DNA from 3 places in the Delftia sp. WSY_12 genome. Region 1 is predicted to be linked to each of the others. Evidence: predicted binding sites of a transcription regulator. Region 1 holds the regulator's gene; each other region holds the start of a gene.

Region 1 (4,612 bases):
TGTCTGGCTCGTGGTGGCCGGCCCGGCCGCCGTCGTGGTGGCTGGCGTGGTCACGGCCGTCATTGCGATCAATGGCGCCGATCCCGTGATCGATCCTGACTATTACCGCAATGGCATCACCATCAACGAGCGTGCCGATGGCGTGCGTGAAGTGCCCAAGAGCCTGGCGCCCGCGGTCACCGGCCGCAACCACGCGGCCACGCCCGCGCAGGACCATCCCACGGACCGCTGAACGCAGGAAAATGCCGTGCACAAGGCCGCAGTCGCGGCCTTTTTTGCATGGTGGATGGCATCTCCAGCATGCGCGAGGGCCAAGGGTTTCCTACAGGCAGTGCAGGGTGCGCAGGGCTTGGCACGGTGCGAGGGCGGCGCGCACAATGAAAGCCACCCCTCGACAGCTCAAGGAGATCGCTGATGTTGGCCCAACGCTGGATGTGGATTGCCTGGCCGGCCTTTCTGGCCGCCGCCGTGATGGAGATGCTGGTATTCGCCTTCGTGGACCCGCTGGAGCTGCACTGGCTCGGCGACCTGGGCTGGTCGCGGCAGGGAATCTACACGCTGGCCTTCTTCGCCTTCTGGGGTGTGACCATGCTGTCCAGCCTCATGACCACCATGCTGGGACGCTCCACGCACGATCTCAACGACGGCGTGGTCTCCGAGCCGGACCCAAATCTGGCCATGCAGGGCCTGGGGCGCGATTGAACCTGCGTGCACTGCAATGGCAATGAACAAGGCCCGCGATCGCGGGCCTTGTTCATTGCCGGGGGGCGGGGTCTTGCGGCCTCACTGGCACTGCTGGCTGTTGACGATGCGCTTGAGCGCGTCCGTGTCCAGGATGCGCAGATGGCGCTGGCGCACCTCGATGATGTTTTCCTCGGCAAACTTCGAGAAGGTGCGGCTCACCGTCTCCAGCTTCAGGCCCAGGTAGCTGCCGATTTCCTCGCGCGTCATGCGCAGCACCAGTTCCGACTTGGAAAAGCCCCGGGCGTGCAGGCGCTGCACCAGGTTGAGCACGAAGGCGGCCAGGCGCTCCTCGGCACGCATGCTGCCCAGCAGCAGCATCACGCCATGCTCGCGCACGATCTCGCGGCTCATGACCTTGTGCACATGGTTTTGCAGGGCCGTGACCTCGCGCGACAGGTCCTCCAGCTTGTCGAAGGGCATGACGCAGACCTCGGCGTCTTCCAGCGCGACCGCATCGCAGGTGTGGTGGTCGTTGACGATGCCATCCAGGCCGATGATCTCGCCGGCCATCTGAAAGCCCGTGACCTGGTCGCGCCCGTCCTCGGTGGCCACGCAGGTCTTGAAGAAGCCCGTGCGGATGGCGTACAGCGAGGTGAAGGACTCACCGTTGCGAAACAGCAGGCCGCCGCGCTTGACCTTGCGGCGCGTGGCCACGATGTCGTCGATGCGCTGCATCTGCTCGGCATCCAGGCCCATGGGCATGCACAGCTCGCGCAGGTTGCAATTGGAACAGGATGCTTTGATGGTCTGAAGGTTCATGGAGTAAACATCAGCGGCGCAGCAGTGCGCCGGCGGTGACCTCGTGGATGGCGATGAGTTGGATCAAATTGTCGCAGCACTGCCGCGAACAACTCTTGATATGAGTCAAGGACGCGGCCAATGGGCTGCGGCACAGTGGACGACATTAGAGGAAAAAACCCATGACCGCTGTCACCCCAGAGCTGCTGCGTCGCTTCGACGTACCGGGGCCCCGATACACCTCGTTCCCCACGGCCGATCGTTTCGTGGAGGCTTTCGGTGCTGAAGACTATATCCTGGCACTTGAGCACCGCAAATCGAGTACCGCAGCGCGGGCCATGCCTTTGTCGCTGTATGTGCATGTGCCGTTCTGCGAGTCGCTGTGCTACTACTGCGCCTGCAACAAGATCGTGACGCGCCACCACGATCGCGCGGCCGTCTACCTGGACTACCTGGCGCGCGAGATGGCCTTGCACACGGCCCATTGCGGCAAGGGCCAGGCCGTCAGCCAGTTGCACCTGGGCGGCGGCACGCCCACCTTCTTCTCGGACGATGAGCTGCGCACGCTGATGGCCCTGCTGCGCGAGCATTTCAAGCTGGAGCCGGGCGGCGAATACTCCATCGAGGTCGATCCGCGCACCGTCAGCGTCGAACGCCTGGCCGTGCTCAAGGAGCTGGGCTTCAACCGCCTGAGCTTCGGCGTGCAGGACTTCGACGAACAGGTGCAGATCGCCGTGCACCGCGTGCAGCCGGCCGAGCAGGTGTTCGCGCTGGTGGCAGCCGCACGGCAGCTGGGCTTTGCCTCCATCAACGTGGACCTGATCTACGGCCTGCCCAAGCAGACGCCCGAGTCCTTCGAGCGCACGCTGGCCCAGGTCAATGCGCTGCGGCCCGACCGCATCGCGCTCTATGCCTATGCCCACCTGCCCGAGCGCTTCAAGCCGCAGCGGCGCATCGCGGCCGAGGACCTGCCCCAGGGCGCCGACAAGCTGGCCATGCTCTCGCGCTCCATCGCGGCCTTCATGGACGGCGGCTATGTCTACGTGGGCATGGACCACTTCGCCTTGCCCGAGGACGCGCTGGCCGTGGCCAAGCGCCAGGGCCGGCTGCATCGCAACTTCCAGGGCTACAGCACCCAGCCCGACTGCGACCTGATTGCGCTGGGCGTGTCGGCCATCGGCAAGGTGGGGGCCAGCTACAGCCAGAACGCCAAGACGCTGGAGGAGTACTACGACGCCATCGACGCCGGCCACCTGCCCGTGGTGCGCGGCCTGGCACTGTCGCGCGATGATCTGGTGCGGCGCGCCGTCATCATGGCCATCATGTGCCAGGGCGCCGTGCTGTTCGAGCCCATGGAGCAGGCCTGGCTGCTGGGCTTTCGCGAGTATTTCGCCCCCGAGCTGGCGGCGCTTCAGGACCTGCAGGCCAAGGGGCTGGTGCAGATCAGCGACGAGGGATTCCAGGTCACGCCCATGGGCTGGTACTTCGTGCGTGGCGTGGCCATGCTGTTTGACCGATATCTGCAGGCCGACAAGAACCGGGCGCGGTTTTCGAGGATCATCTAGGCCCCATGCTGTTGTCGCTGCTCTGGACCGCTTTGATCATGGGGCTCGTCGGCGGGCCCCATTGCCTTGCCATGTGCGCCGCGCCCTGCGGCGTGGTCACGGGCGGGGCGGGGCAGGGCACGGTACAGGGTGGTGGGCAGGTGGTCGCCGTCCATGGACTGCAAAGCCGGCTGTGGCTGCGCACGGCGCTGTTCCATGGCGGGCGGCTGGCCGGCTATGCCAGCCTGGGCGCTGCCTCGGCGCTGGCCATGGAAAGCCTGTCCTGGCTCACCAGCCAGACCACGGCGCTGCAGCCGTTCTGGACGCTGACCCATGTCGCCGTGATGGCCTGGGGCCTGGCCATGATGGTGCAGGCCCGCCAGCCCGCCTGGCTGGAGTCTGCGGGCCGCGCCGCCTGGCGGCGCGTGCAGCCCTGGGTGTCCGCCCCTGGCGGCACGCTGGCGGCGGGCTATGCCTGGGCGCTCATGCCCTGCGGACTGCTGTATTCGGCCGTGCTGGTCGCCGCGCTCAGCGGTGGCCCCTTGCAGGGCGCATCGGCCATGGCGGCCTTTGGCGTGGGCAGCGGGCTGTGGCTGGTGGCCGGCCCCTGGCTGTGGCGGCTGGGCCGCCAGCGCCTGAACGGCCTGCGTGCCGAATGGGGCACGCGGCTGGCCGGCCTGATGCTGGTGGGCGTGGCCGTGTGGGCGCTGTGGATGGACCTGATCTACAAGCCCAGTCTCTGGTGCCGATGAACAACAGCGGGGGACAGACTTGGTCCTGAGGGTCGCGGATTGCCTGCAAGGCCCTCAGAACTGGAGATAATGCCCGAATCATCGGCTTACATTTGCCGATTCCTTCAGCCTCGGGGCCGTTGCCGCGCGTGAACCATTCCGTCCTCATCGATATCCGAGACCTCCGTCCGGGCATGTTTGTCCAGCTCGATGTTGGATGGCTGAACCATCCCTTTCCGGTCAGCAGCTTCAAGATCACCTCCAGCGCACAGATCCAGACCCTGAAATCCCTGGGCCTGGAGGCGGTGCGCTGCGTTCCGCACAAAAGCGACGCCTGGCCGGCCGAGGTGCGCACTCCTCCGCCGCAGCCGCTGCCCGCTGTGGCGGCCGCTGCAGCCGAGCCCGCCGAGGAACCTGCACCCGCAGCGCCGCTGCTGCTGTCCGTGCCCAACTGGCGCGGCCGGCTGGAGGACTGCAATGCGCGCTTTCAGAAGGTGGAGCGTGGCTATGTGGCCATCGAAACCACCCTTGCCAGCGCGCCCGAGCAGGCGCGCATGCCCACCGAAGCCCTGGTCGACGGCTGCCTGGCCGAACTGGCCGGCCCGCAGGACGTGGCGATTCACCTCCTGTCCGATGGCGTGGGCAGCAACCAGAGCGTGCACGCCGTCAACGTGACCGTGCTCGGCCTGCTGCTGGGCCGGGCCCTGGGCCTGGAGGCTGTGCTGCTGCGCGACCTGGGCCTGGCGGCGCTGCTGCACGATGCCGGCAAGCCGGTGGCCGGCGCCGAAGGCATGCACGGCCTGGCCCTGGAGTCTTCCGTGCCCGACGCGCTGCGCGACCGCTACGAGCGCCATG
Region 2 (4,612 bases), on a different contig from region 1:
GCTGTCCCTGGCGGGAGGGTGTCCCGTCGGGACCAACGCGCATTATAGGTTTGCCCCATCGTCGCGGCAGCGAGCCCCGCCCGTCCCTCCATCGCGCACCTGGCCGAAGAAGGCCTTACCCCCCATCTGCCCGCCCTTGAGCACGATCTCCAGCCCGCCGCTGGCCGGATCGCTGACATGCGCGCGCAACAGCGGCGCGCGACTGGCCGGTCCGCGGCGCCTGCAGCTGTGGGTGGCGCCCCATCCGGGCCGCAGGGCCGACATTCTTGCGCTGGAGAAATGGCTGGTGCAGGAGATGGGGGAGATGGCTAGCACAGGCGATCTCGCCGTTCCCTGATCCCGCTCAGACTGCGCGCGATGGGCGCCCTGGATAATCGCCAGCCGGAACCACAGCAAGCACACCATGGCGCAACCACCGACACCCGAGCCTCATTCCGCCAAACCGGCCCAACCAGGCAAAAGCCGCATCGTGCCCTGGCTCATCGGCCTGCCCGTGGCCTTCTTCGCTGTGCTCATGCTGGCTGGCCAGTTGCTGTCCACGCCCGAAGGCGAGGCGCGCTGGGTGGAGCGCGAAACCATCAAGATCTGCCGCAAGGAAACCGCCAGGCCTGAGGCCGAGCGCAAGACGCGGCAGTTTGAATCGGTGCAGGACTGCGACAGGCTCGAATTCGACTTCAAGCAGCGCTACGGTGAAAACCCCTGAGGCGGAGCCGCAACGGAAAATGCCCCCACGCTCCCCTGCTTCGCAAGGTCCGCTGCCCCCCAGGGGGCCAGCTTTTTGCCTTGGGGCAGCCCGGCGACAAAAAAGGCCGGCAGAGCCGGCCTTTGGCTTGCAAGGGCCCGTTCAGTCGCGCGTCTCGATGGCCCGGTTGATGCCCAGCGCCGCCAGCGTGCACAGCGCGCCCGACAGCAGATAGATGCCCAGCGCCACCAGTCCGAAGCGCGAGGACACGCCCAGCGCCACCAGCGGGGCAAAGGCCGCGCCGACCAGCCAGGCCATGTCCGAGGACAGGGCCGCGCCCGTATAGCGATAGCGCGAGGGGAAGTTGGCCGTCACCGTGCCTGCCGCCTGCCCGTAGGACAGGCCCAGCAGGATGAAGCCGACGATGATGAACACGTTGTTGCCCGTGGTGCCGCTGCCCAGCAGCCAGGGAGCCACAAAGCTGAAGATGCCGATCAGGCAGGCCATGGTGCCCAGCGTGTTGCGCCGCCCCACCCGGTCGGCCAGCCAGCCCGAAACCATGATGGCGCCGGCCGCACAGAAGGCGCCAACGATCTGCACGCCCAGCACATGGTTCACCGACTGGTCCGAATACAGCGAGATCCAGGACAGCGGGAAGATGGTCACCAGGTGGAAGAGCGCAAAGCTGGCAAGGGCTGCAAAGGCGCCGATGACCACGTTGCGGCCCTCGTCGCGCATCAGCGGCACCACGCCCATGGGCTCCAGCTCGCGCTGCGCCAGCAGCTCGGTGTAGGACTGGCCCACCACCAGGCGCAACCGGGCAAACAGTGCCACCACGTTGATGGCAAAGGCCACGCAGAAGGGATAGCGCCAGCCCCAGCTGAGGAACTCGTCGGCATCCACATGGGCATAGATGAAGGCAAACAGGCCTGCCGCCAGCACAAAGCCCAGCGGCGCACCCAGCTGCCCGATCATCGAATACCAGCCCCGCCGGTTCTGGGGCGCCGACATGGCCAGCAGCGACGGCAGGCCGTCCCAGGAGCCGCCCAGTGCAATGCCCTGGCCGATGCGCAGCAGCGCCAGCACGATGATGGCGTTCACGCCCGCCTGCTGGTAGCTGGGCAGGAAGGCCATGCCCACCGTACACACGCCCAGCAGGAAGAGCGCCAGCGTCAGCTTGGTCGCCCGGCCCCAGCGCCGCTGCACGGCCATGGACAGCGCCGTGCCCAACGGCCGCGCCACGAAGGCCAGCGCGAAGATGCCGAACGACATCAACGTGCCGTCAAGCTTGGAAAGATAGGGGAACAGCAGTGCCGGGAAGACCAGCACGCAGGCGATGCCGAACACGAAGAAGTCGAAGTACTCCGAGGATCGCCCCAGGATCACGCCGACGGCGATCTCGTTGGGCGTGACATCTTCGTGGGTGTCGGCGCGGGACAGAGATTCCTTGCTTTCGTAGCTTCCGTTGGGGAAGCTTGCAGTTGTGTCGAGGCCGCTCATAGATGGATGCTCCTTGTCTCGTCTCACTGACAGCTCCGTTCTACGCCCTCGCTTGATCTGGCGCAAGGCGGTTTCACCTCGACCGGACTTGGTGTTTTTCCTGCTGCGCGCGGCCGAAAAATGCGGCCTCCGGATCGCCGGGACCCCGCTGCCTGCCCCGCCAGGTAGCAGAAAGTTCCCGGCTTCTCCTTGACGTTGGACAAAATGTCCAATGGACAAATTTATACTTCGTAATACATTTGCCCGGATCTTGTAATCCGCGTTTCTATGTAAACGCGCTCTTGTTGCGCCCCTAGCATGCTAAAAATCAAGGAACTCCGTGGGCCTGCGTGGCTCACCGCGGCCGCTTTGACAGCCAGTCTCACTGGCTGCAGCAAAGCCGTCGTGCTCAACCCGGCCGGCGATATCGCCGCGCAGCAAGGCAACCTGGTGGTCACGGCCACCTTGCTGATGCTGATCATCATCATCCCGGTGATCATCCTCACGCTGCTGTTCGCCTGGAAATACCGCCAGTCGAACACCGAGGCCCACTACGACCCCGAATGGCACCACTCCACCACGCTGGAGCTGGTGATCTGGTCCGTGCCGCTGATGATCATCATCGCGCTGGGCGCCATCACCTGGATCAGCACCCACAAGCTCGACCCCTACCGCCCGCTGGACCGCGTCTCGGCCTCCAAGCCCTTGAGCACCGATGTCAAGCCGCTGGAAGTGCAGGTCGTGGCCATGGACTGGAAGTGGCTGTTCTTCATCCCTGAAAAGGGCATCGCCACCGTCAACGAGCTGGCCGCTCCCGTGGATCGTCCCATCCACTTCAAGCTGACCGCCACCTCGACGATGAACGCCTTCTACGTGCCTGACCTGGCCGGCATGATCTATGCCATGCCCGGCATGCAGACCGAGCTGAACGCAGTGATCAACAAGACCGGTGTGTTCCACGGCCTGGCATCGCACTACAGCGGCGCCGGCTTCTCGGGCATGACGTTCAAGTTCCACGGCCTCAGCGACGAGGAATTCGAGCAGTGGGTTGCCAAGGCCAAGTCCGAAGGCAAGGCCCTGAACCGCGACACCTACCTGAATCTGGTCAAGCCCAGCGAGCGCAACCCGGTCGAGCGCTTCGCCACCGTGGACGAAGGCCTGTACGACAAGGTGCTCAACCGCTGCGTCGAGGAAGGCAAGATGTGCATGCACCACATGATGGCCATCGATGCCGCAGGCGGTGAAGCCTATCTCAAGGCCGTGGGCATGAACCTGCCCCAGGATGTGTGCACGGTGCAAAACGCCGACCGCGTCGTGGCCTTCCTGGACCAGCGCGACGGCTCGGCCGCCAGCGCACAGCAATAAGCAGATAGCGGAAGCGGACGACGGCCAGCCCGCCGCCCGTTCCAAAACGACCTAAGAGACTCGATATGTCTGAACATACCTCCCCGGCACAGGCCCACTGGCTGCTGGGACGCATCACCTGGGACTCCATCCCGATGGCGCATGAGCCCATCGTGCTGGTGACCTTCATCGCCGTGGTGCTCGGCGGCCTCGGCGTGCTGGGCCTTCTCACCAAGTTCCGCCTGTGGGGCCCGCTGTGGCGCGACTGGCTGTGCAGCATCGACCACAAGAAGATCGGCATCATGTACATGATCCTCGGTCTGGTCATGCTGCTGCGCGGCTTCGCAGATGCGCTGATGATGCGCCTGCAGCAGGCCATGGCCTTCGGCGACAACCTGGGCTACCTGCCTCCGCACCACTACGACCAGATCTTCACGGCCCACGGCGTGATCATGATCTTCTTCGTGGCCATGCCCTTCGTGACCGGCCTGATGAACTACCTGGTGCCGCTGCAGATCGGCGCCCGCGACGTGTCCTTCCCGTTCCTGAACAACTTCAGCTTCTGGATGACCACGGGCGGCGCCGTGCTGGTGATGATCTCGCTGTTCCTGGGCGAGTTCTCCACCTCCGGCTGGCTGGCCCTGTCCAACCTGGGGGCGCAGAACCCGGGGGTGGGGCTTGACTACTACATCTGGGGATTGCAGGTGGCCGGTGTCGGCACCACGCTGTCGGGCATCAACCTGATCGTGACCATCATCAAGATGCGCGCACCCGGCATGAACCTGATGAAGATGCCCGTCTTCACCTGGACTGCCCTGTGCACCAACGCGCTGATCGTGGCCTCGTTCCCCATCCTGACCGCAGCCCTGGTGCTGATGTCGCTGGACCGCTACGTCGGCACGAACTTCTTCACGAACGACCTGGGCGGCAACCCCATGCTGTACGTGAACCTGATCTGGATCTGGGGCCACCCCGAGGTCTACATCCTGATCCTGCCGTGCTTCGGCATCTTCTCCGAGATCGTCTCGACCTTCAGCCGCAAGCGCCTGTTCGGCTACACCTCCATGGTGTACGCGACGGTGTGTATCACCATCCTGTCCTACCTGG
Region 3 (4,612 bases), on a different contig from region 1:
GCCACCACCACGATCACGCCCACGATGATGTTTTGCCACATGCTCAATGCCCTCCTCAGCCCGCGCCCAGCGCGAGGGCCACGCGGTAGGTGATGAAGCTGGCCAGGTAGGCCAGCGCGAACAGGTAGCCCGTCATCAGCAGCGGATAGCGCCAGCCATTGGTCTCGCGCCGCACGGCCGCCAGCGTGGAAATGCACTGGGGCGCGAACACGAACCAGGCCAGCAGCGACAGCGCCGTGGCCAGGGACCAGGTATGGGCGATCAGCGGCCCCAGCTGCTCGGCCATGGCCTCGTCGCTGGCAGCGGACAGTGCATAGACCGTGCCCATGGCACTGACGGCCACTTCGCGCGCGGCCATGCCGGGCACCAGGGCGATGGCGATCTGCCAGTTGAAGCCGATCGGCGCCAGCACCACCTCCAGCCAGCCGCCGATGCGGCCTGCAAAGCTGTAGCGGATGGCCGCTTCGGTGACGCCATCGGGCGGCGCCGGGTAGCTGGCCAGAAACCACAGCACGATGCTCACGGTCAGGATGATGCCGCCGACGCGGCGCAGGAAGATCATGGCGCGCTCGTACAGGCCCAGGGCCAGGCTGCGCGGGCTGGGCCAGCGGTAGGAGGGCAGCTCCATCAGCAGCGGCGTGGGGCCGGCGCTGCGGCCCACCAGCTTGGCCACGCCGGCCACGGCCATGGCGCTGGCGATGCCGGCCACGTACAGCGCGAACAGCACCAGGCCCTGCAAATTGAAGATGCCGCCCACCGTGCGCTCGGGAATGAAGGCGCTGATCAGCAGCGCATAGACCGGCAGGCGCGCCGAGCAGGTCATCAGCGGCGCGATCATGATGGTCACCAGGCGGTCGCGCCAGCTGGTGATGGAGCGCGTGGCCATGATGCCGGGCACGGCGCAGGCGAAGCTGGACAGCAGCGGAATGAAGGAGCGGCCCGACAGGCCGACCTTGCCCATGATGCGGTCCAGCAAAAAGGCGGCACGCGGCAGGTAGCCCGAATCCTCGAGTGCAAGGATGAACAGGAACAGGATCAGGATCTGCGGCAGGAAGACCAGCACGGCGCCCGTGCCGGCGATCACGCCATCGGCCAGCAGGCTGCGCAGCGCGCCTTCGGGCATGTGCTCGTTGACCAGGGCCGAGACGGCCGAAACGCCGCCCTCGATGCCATCCATCAGCGGCTGTGCCCAGCTGAACACGGCCTGGAACATCAGGAACAGCGTGGCCGCCAGCAGCAGCATGCCCCACAGCGGGTGCAGCACCACGGCGTCGATGCGGTCGTCGCGCCGGGTGTCCACCACGGGCTCCTTGACGCAGTCGGCCATGATGCGGGCCACCTGCTGGTGCAGGGCCAGCACCTGCTCGCGCGCATCGCCCGGGCGGGCCGAGGCCTGCAGCTGCGGCGCCGCCAGGGCGCGGGCTTCGGGGCCGTCCAGCCATTGCAGCAGTTCGCGCGCGCCGTCCTGGCGCACGCCCACCGTGGACAGCACGGGCATGCCCAGGGCGCGTGACAGCGCCTCGCGGTCGATATCGATGCCCTGGCGCCTGGCCATGTCGCTCATGTTGAGCACCAGCAGCATGGGCAGGCCCAGGCGCTGGGCCTCCAGCACCAGGCGCAGGTTCAGGCGCAGATGGGTGGCGTCGGTGACGCAGACCAGCAGTTCGGGCGGCGCCTCGCGCGCATGGCGACCCGAGACGATGTCGCGCGTGATGCGCTCATCCTCGCTGTGCGCATGCAGGCTGTAGGTGCCCGGCAGGTCCAGCACGCGCACGCGCCGGCCGCTGGCCGTGCTCAGCCAGCCTTCCTTGCGCTCCACGGTCACGCCCGCGTAGTTGGCCACCTTCTGGCGTGCGCCGGTCAGCAGGTTGAACAGCGCCGTCTTGCCGCAGTTGGGATTGCCCAGCAGGGCCAGGCGCAGTGCGGAATCACCGCTGCCGCCGCCGCCCTGGGCAGGCTGCAGCGGCTGAATGAGTTTGGGAGAGGACGACGCGCTCATGCCACCGCCTCCGGCGCCACGCGCACCAGGGCCGCCTCATGGCGGCGCAAAGCGAACGTGGTCTGGCCCACGCGCACGGCCAGCGGGTCGTCGCCCGGAAAGCCCGCGGCCAGGATGCGCACGGGCTCGCCGGGCAGAAAGCCGATCTCCATGAGCCGCAGCAGCAGTTCCTGCTCGCTGGCATCGCGTGCGGCATGGAGCTCGACCACGCGCGCCGATACCTGGCGGGGCAGGGCATCAAGGGTGATGGCCGTGGTGGCAGCAACGGCGGCAACGGCAGCGGAGGAGGACATGGGAGGCGCGGACAGCGTGGACGGAGCCGCAGCGTCCGTCGCGGGGTTCATCGAATGCATGGCGTGTTGTATCAATTGATTTTTATTCTCATTTTGATTTTGATCGAACCCGGGCGGCGGGACCGCGCATGGTATCGGAGTGCGGGACAGGGTTTTGCGTTCCCGGCTTTGCCCCCTGGCAGGCCCAGGCGGGCGGCGCGCGGCACAATGGCGGCCGACGCCGACACGGCCTTTGCGCACTCCCCTCCCCACGCCATGACCCATCCCTGCCTGAGCTGCGGCGCCTGCTGCGCATCGTTTCGCGTGGACTTTTCCGTGCACGAGTCGCAGGCGCAGGGCGGCCGCGTGCCAGCCGGGCTGGCCGAGGAAGTCACCGACCACACCTGCCGCATGCGCGGAACCGACTGGGCGCGTCCCCGCTGCGCGGCCCTGGTCGGCAAGGTGGGCGAGAAGGCCCATTGCGGCATCTATGAATGGCGCCCCTCGCCCTGCCGCGAGTTCGCCGCCGGCAGCGATGCCTGCAACCGCGTGCGCGTGCGCCATGGCATGCAGGCGCTGGACAGCGGCCTGCTCTAGCAGCCTGCCAGGCGCCACCAGCCGTCATTCCACCGGCAGCCCCGCCAACTGCCCCTTGAACTCCTGCAGCGAGAAATGCGTGTGCACCTGGCGCACGCCGGGCAGCCGGTGCAGGCGGCTGAGCAGCAGATCGGAATAGGCGTCGAGATCGCGCGCCACGACGACCAGCAGGAAGTCCTCCGGCCCCGAGATGCCATGGAACATCACGACCTCGGGAATGGCGCAGACCGCTTCCTGGAAATGGCGCGAGGACTCCTCGTTCTGGTGGTCTATACCCACCATCACGAAGGCCAGCACGCCAAAACCTATGGCGCGCCGGCTCAGCGCGGCGTGGTAGCCGGTGATCACGCCCTCGTCCTCCAGCCGCTTGATGCGCCGCCATGACGGTGACTGCGACAAATGCACACGCTGCGCCAGCTCACCCGAGGTCAGCCGCGCGTTGTCCTGCAGGGCGCGGATCAGCAGCCGGTCCGTTCTGTCGATGTCGATTGGCATAAACCACCTATGAATTCATGTTTCACAGAATAACTTATCCAAGATCAAGTCGATTTAGGGATAACTACTAAACGCCCCGCGAAGGCCGTCCATAGCATCCGCCTCCGAAGCCCCCCACAGCAACGGAGACAACAACCCATGCCAGCCTTCGAAGACATCGTCCAGCGCGAAGCCGGACTCAAACAGCAGCTGTCCGCCGGACAGATGACCATGATCGCCATCGGCGGTGCCGTCGGCACCGGCCTGTTCCTGGGCAGCGGCTTTGCCATCGGCTTTGCCGGGCCCAGCGTGCTGATCAGCTATGCCATCGGCGCAGTGATCTCGCTGCTGCTCATGGGCTGCCTGGCCGAGATGACGGTGGCCCACCCGACCTCGGGCTCGTTTGGCGCCTATGCCGAGCACTACATCAGCCCGATGGCCGGCTTCATGGTCCGCTATGCCTACTGGGCCTGCGTGGTGCTGGCCGTGGGCACCGAGGTGACGGCCGTGGGCCTGTACATGGGCTACTGGTTCCCCGAGGTGCCGCGCTGGGCCTGGGTGGTGATCTTCTCGGGCGCGCTCATCGGCGTGAACATGATGAGCGTCAAGGCCTTCGGCGCCGTGGAGTACAGCTTCTCCATGATCAAGATCATCGCCATCGCGGCCTTCATCGTGGTCGGCGCCTGGGTGGTGTTCGGCGCCCGTCCGGACGGCGTGGGCTTTGCCAACTACGTCAACAACGGCGGCTTCTTCCCCAACGGCCTGTGGGGGACCTGGGTGGGCGTGATCATCGCCATCTTCAGCTACCTGAGCATCGAGATGATCGCGGTGGCCGCCGGCGAGGCCAAGGACCCACAGCGCGCCGTCACCAGCGCCTTCCGCTCCACCATGGTGCGCCTGGTGGTGTTCTACCTGGCCACGATCGCGCTGATGCTGGCCATCGTGCCGTGGTCGGCCGCCGGCAAGGAGGGCAGCCCCTTCGTCAAGGTGATGGAGATCATCGGCCTGCCCGGCGCGGCCAGCGTGGTCAATTTCGTGGTGCTGGTGGCCGCCCTGTCGGCCATGAACAGCCAGCTGTACATCACCACCCGCATGATGTTCAGCCTCTCGCGCGCCGGCCATGCGCCCGCCGTGCTGGGCCGCGTGAACTCGCGCGGCGTGCCGCTGCCGGCGCTGCTGCTGTCGTGCCTGGGCATTGCCGTGGCCACCCTGTTCAACATCATCAATCCCGAGCAGTCCTTCATGCTGATGATGGCCGTGGCCATGTTCG

Evidence for each region. Region 1 encodes FNR, which switches genes on or off when oxygen is low (the NO sensors DNR and NnrR bind a similar motif). Its sites were predicted from a motif close to TTGATNNNNATCAA; they were not measured.
Region 2: cyoA (ubiquinol oxidase subunit II) is a predicted target of FNR. The motif match lies at 2,372-2,385, and genes of this name have one in related genera.
Region 3: ACF8LI_RS20735 (FeoA family protein) is a predicted target of FNR. The motif match lies at 2,386-2,399, and genes of this name have one in related genera.

The regions. Positions count from the first base shown of each region.
Region 1 is NZ_JBICKW010000009.1:234,252-238,863, reverse strand. Features, by position in the region: gene ACF8LI_RS05340 (FixH family protein) at 1-232, shown strand, start outside; gene ACF8LI_RS05335 (hypothetical protein) at 415-702, shown strand; gene fnr (fumarate/nitrate reduction transcriptional regulator Fnr) at 784-1,503, opposite strand; gene hemN (oxygen-independent coproporphyrinogen III oxidase) at 1,665-3,047, shown strand; gene ACF8LI_RS05320 (sulfite exporter TauE/SafE family protein) at 3,053-3,778, shown strand; gene ACF8LI_RS05315 (HD-GYP domain-containing protein) at 3,952-4,612, shown strand, end outside.
Region 2 is NZ_JBICKW010000016.1:162,458-167,069, forward strand. Features, by position in the region: gene ACF8LI_RS10330 (hypothetical protein) at 137-337, shown strand; gene ACF8LI_RS10335 (hypothetical protein) at 404-703, shown strand; gene ACF8LI_RS10340 (MFS transporter) at 845-2,182, opposite strand; gene cyoA (ubiquinol oxidase subunit II) at 2,480-3,526, shown strand; gene cyoB (cytochrome o ubiquinol oxidase subunit I) at 3,592-4,612, shown strand, end outside.
Region 3 is NZ_JBICKW010000034.1:100,831-105,442, forward strand. Features, by position in the region: gene ACF8LI_RS20725 (hypothetical protein) at 1-41, opposite strand, end outside; gene ACF8LI_RS20730 (ferrous iron transporter B) at 56-1,999, opposite strand; gene ACF8LI_RS20735 (FeoA family protein) at 1,996-2,352, opposite strand; gene ACF8LI_RS20740 (YkgJ family cysteine cluster protein) at 2,548-2,868, shown strand; gene ACF8LI_RS20745 (Lrp/AsnC family transcriptional regulator) at 2,893-3,363, opposite strand; gene ACF8LI_RS20750 (amino acid permease) at 3,502-4,612, shown strand, end outside.